2 regions of the Alicyclobacillus fodiniaquatilis genome follow, and region 2 is predicted to be linked to the other one. Evidence: riboswitches for the same ligand, from Rfam matches in the RefSeq annotation. Region 2 holds a riboswitch; the other holds the start of a gene.
What was found. A riboswitch is a leader RNA that binds a small molecule or an ion and turns the genes downstream of it on or off. The one in region 2 is predicted to bind fluoride.
Positions count from the first base shown of each region.

Region 1 (2,203 bases), on a different contig from region 2:
GCGAACAGGATGACCAAGAAGTAACCCAGAAACGAGGCGCGAAACAAGAAATTCCCCCGTTTTGAGGTGATTCGTCTGAGCAACCAAGGGACAACGACGATACAGACAAGCAGAAAAGCGAATGTCACAATCAGGCTCTTCGAGACCACCCAGGTGTTGATGCCACCTTGAGTTGATGAGACGATACCGGATGCAATGGCCAGCGACACCCACAAAATCAAGTCGTGCACACCGGCAATGGCGATGATGATCTTGGCAAAGCGCGAGTGCATGATGCCGAGATCGGCAAAGATCTTTGAAATGACGGGAATGGATGTCACCGCGATGGAGATGGCGACGATGATTTTCAAAGCGATAACGCTGTGATCCGGTCCCAAAAATTGATTCGGATCGAACAGATATGTGGACAGCCAACCCACAATGAACGGAATCACGGTCGATCCGATGATGATGGCGATGCCTGTTTTCACATCCGCTTTGGCAAACCTCGCTTGAAACTTTAAGCCTGCATTGTATAACAGCAGAAGCTCGCCAATGTAGTATATCAGGCCAAATAGGTTGCTCTCTGATGAAAATCCGAGATAGAGCCAATGGAACGCGCTTGGAAAAAGCGCACCCAAACAGGTTGGGCCGAGAATCAATCCCCCGACTACCTCCCCGATGACGCGCGGGATGGATAATCTTTCGGCGATATAGCCGAATAGGTTTGCCGCTGCCAACAGCAGCACCATGCCAAACAGAAAGCGTGCCAAATCCCCAGATGCTAGCGTAAACACTCCTTATGCCCCTCTCCCCATATTCGTGCCTGCAGGCAAACGTACGTTACTTTATGTAGCGGGGAGAAATCTGTCCAAGACAGAAACCTACTAGGAACAAGCATCCACGGGTGCTTGGGCGATAAATTCAACAGATGTCCCCTAGCGGACGGCCTTTTGCCAAGAAGTGTGCACACCAAAGTGAAAGAACAAACAAAAATGACCCCTGACAAATCGACATCGATTCGTAGGGGCCATCATCCTCCGCAGAGGCGCTTCGTGGTGAGCTCCATCACCAATATGGAATTGATGCTGCCATTATAGACAAAAAATCGACACCGGTCACCGCTGAAAGCCTATTCCGCACATGAAACCGGTATGTAGTGCGCCCCATGCGCGATGCCCCCATTTTCACGTCTGCTGGTACTGGGAGGCATCATGCATGGCTCGGTTTCAAGTCAAAAGTTCCATCTATGTGCGATGGGCTGAAAACTAGACGCCGCAAAAGAAGCTCAAGAGATATCCAGCATCCGCTGGATGGCCACTTTGCTCCACTCTGCGATATCAGGGGCCACCTCAATCACATTTGTTGTCTCACCAGCTAGGAGATTTTCCAGCGCTGAAAGCAAGTGTGGTCGATCAATTCGATTCATGGTCAGACACGGACACACCATTTCATTGACCGAGACAATGAATTGTTCAGGGTGCTCTTGCGCCAAGCGATTGACCAAATTGTGTTCGGTGCCAATCGCCCACTTTGTGCCTGGCGGCGCTTTGGCCACCGCTTTGATGATGTAATCGGTCGAACCAAATTCATCAGCCAATTGTACGGTTTCATACATGCACTCCGGATGGACGAGCACGCGAATACCCGGATATTTTTGGCGAATGCGCTCAACGTGGCGCGGTTCGAACCGCTGGTGCACAGAACAGTGTCCCTGCCACAGAATCACGCGCGAATCGCCCTCACCGTGCGGGAAATAGAGCGCCATCTCGTGCGGGTTGTAGACCGTCAGATCCGACAGATCAATCCCCAATCCCACAGCCGTATTTCTCCCCAGGTGTTGATCGGGCAAGAACAAAATTCGCTCTCGCTGCGCCAGTGCGTACTCAAAAACCCGTTTGGCGTTGGACGAAGTGATGGTCAAGCCACCGTGTTTGCCCACAAACGACTTGATGGCCGCTGTGGAGTTGACGTACGTCACGGGGATGATAGATTCGCCAAACCGGTCGGTGATGACTTGCCAGCATTCTTCGATTTGGTGGGCATCGGCCATATCCGCCATTGAGCAGCCAGCACGCAGATCCGGCAAAATGACCTTTTGCGTTGGTGCCGATAGAATGTCCGCTGTCTCCGCCATAAAGTGGACGCCGCAAAAGACGATGTACTTGGCGTCAGGCAGTTCTGCCGCAATGCGCGCAAGTTGCAGCGAATCTCCGCGATAGTC
Region 1 covers NZ_JBHUCX010000020.1:85,372-87,574, reverse strand. The annotation lists gene ACFSB2_RS06835 (cation:proton antiporter) at 1-776, opposite strand, end outside; fluoride riboswitch at 997-1,061, opposite strand; gene nadA (quinolinate synthase NadA) at 1,268-2,203, opposite strand, start outside.
Region 1: linked by a shared signal. The riboswitch ahead of ACFSB2_RS06835 (cation:proton antiporter) and the one ahead of ACFSB2_RS24740 (DUF190 domain-containing protein) in region 2 are both predicted to bind fluoride.

Region 2 (2,203 bases):
GTCTACTCGCCATCGTTGTCTTGCTGGTCGTGATGAACTGGTTTTTTCACCGCATCTATTGGACTGGTTGGATTTCTATGCACAATCGGAAAAAGAAGCAAATCATCGACACGGTTGAGACGTCTTCTACTGGTTCTGCGGTGGAGGCGGCCAAGTCGGCAGCTTACAAAGGGCTGGTCATTCTCGGCTTCACATCTGTTTATCGCGAGGGATTTGAGGTTGTCCTATTCTTGCAAAGCATCCGCATGCAAGTGGGGTCTGGCGTCGTCGTGATTGGCGCGGCGCTTGGTTTAGCACTGTCTTTGCTGGTGGCAGTTCTCACATTTTTTGCGCATCAAAAGTTGCCATACAAAAAGATGCTTGTCTTCACTGGCGGCATGCTGGCAGTCGTCTTGCTGGTCATGGTTGGTGAGCAGATACAAGAGATGCAACTGGCTGGCTGGATGGGGACGACCACCATCCCTGTCAATATTCCGGATTGGCTTGGACTTTGGTTCTGCGTCTTTAACAATGTGCAAACCATCGTAGCACAGTTGATTGCCTTGTTGTTTGTCATTGGTTCTTACGTGGCTGCACAGTATGTTCGGGTATGGAAACCCCGGCGGCAATATGCGAAAAGCAGCGCGTCAGCCTAATGACTGACTGCGTGTTTATATCTAAGCTATTTTCCATTGTTCACGTGTAAACACGAACCGAGTGTATGACGGAATTTTTCAGATGGACGCATTCTGTGTATACTTATCTTTAATAAAGGTGATGGAGCTCACCACAACCGCCCGGAAGGGATAATGGCTCCTGCGCATGGTTTTTTCAATGTCGCAGGGGCCATTTCTTTTTTTCGGAGAACATGGATGTCGCGATGAGCGCGTTTTATTCTTCGATAACGGTGTGACATGTTGGCTACTAACTTTGTGATGGGGCGTGATCGACAATGGGGAAGTATTTAGAAATTCGCGTGCATGAGGGAGATCGGAAAGGCTGGTTTGGGAAATTGACCTACGAGGCGCTTGTTCAGTACTTGTGGAAATCCGGTGCGCCAGGCGTCACCGTTTTCCGTGGGAATGAAGGTCTGGACGAAGCAGGGCATTTTCAAAATGTCTACAATGAATACGCATCAGACAAATTGCCGATCACGTTACAGGTATATGGGGATGAAGCTGAAATTGACCACATGATGGAGGGCTTAGAAGCGCACATTCCACACAATGGGCAAGTTTTTGTCACAGAGAATGTATATTCAGCCAAACAGTTAGAGGGGGACTCAATCATGGGAGACGGCACTGTACTGAAGGTATATATGAAAGAGGAAGACCAATATGATAAAAAACCCTTATACCATGCACTGGTACTTGCCTTCAAAAAATTAGATGTGCTATGGGTCAGTGTGCAGAGCGCCATTGAAGGATTTGGCGCTGATCATGTCATGCGCAAATCGACGGTTTTTGAGTTTGCGGCGCATGCCCCGGTGCTTGTTGAAGCCGCATTGGAAGCGGACAAGGTGGACGCTGTTTTGCAACATATAAAACCACTCCTTGCATGCGCATCTGGCCCAGCGATTATTCTCAGGGGCGAAGTTGTCTCCATCGAGCCAGGTGACCATAAAAAAGATTGAACTCTTTTAAATCGAGTTGAACATGGTGCGCATTTGGTCGAAAAGGTTGGAGCGAAGGGGGACGAGTTCACTCGTCTCTCTTATCGCGTTGGGCCTTGAACGCATGATTCAACACTTCCGCAAATCCTTGCGGCGAAAAAGTAATGTCAATCCGAGTTGAACAACAATCGCAAATCATCGCCAAATGATTCCCGTAATTTTTTGATCGCTTCAGCTTGAATCTGGCGGATTCGCTCACGTGTCAAGCCAAAGAATAGACCGGTTTCCTCAAAGCTTTTCGGCTCCTCTCCGTTCAGGCCAAAACGCAACTGCAACACTTTTTCCTCTCTGGAGGACAATGTAGATAAGATCGCGTTAATTTCTCGTTGTCTGTCCTTTTCCAGGCTGGTTTGTTCAACGGATTGTGATTTGGTATCTTGTATAAAATCCTTGAGCAGGAAATTTCCTTCATCTCCATAGGGCGTTTCAAGAGATGTTGGCTCAGCGAGCATATTTTGCAGAATCTGCACAGTTTCAGACGGCACGGCTAGATGTTCTGCAAGGTCTTCTGCCGTTGGCGGTTGACCGGATTCACTCAACAGTTTGTTGGTA
Region 2 covers NZ_JBHUCX010000099.1:205,145-207,347, forward strand. The annotation lists gene ACFSB2_RS24735 (FTR1 family protein) at 1-635, shown strand, start outside; fluoride riboswitch at 744-805, shown strand; gene ACFSB2_RS24740 (DUF190 domain-containing protein) at 932-1,612, shown strand; gene ACFSB2_RS24745 (sigma-70 family RNA polymerase sigma factor) at 1,759-2,203, opposite strand, start outside.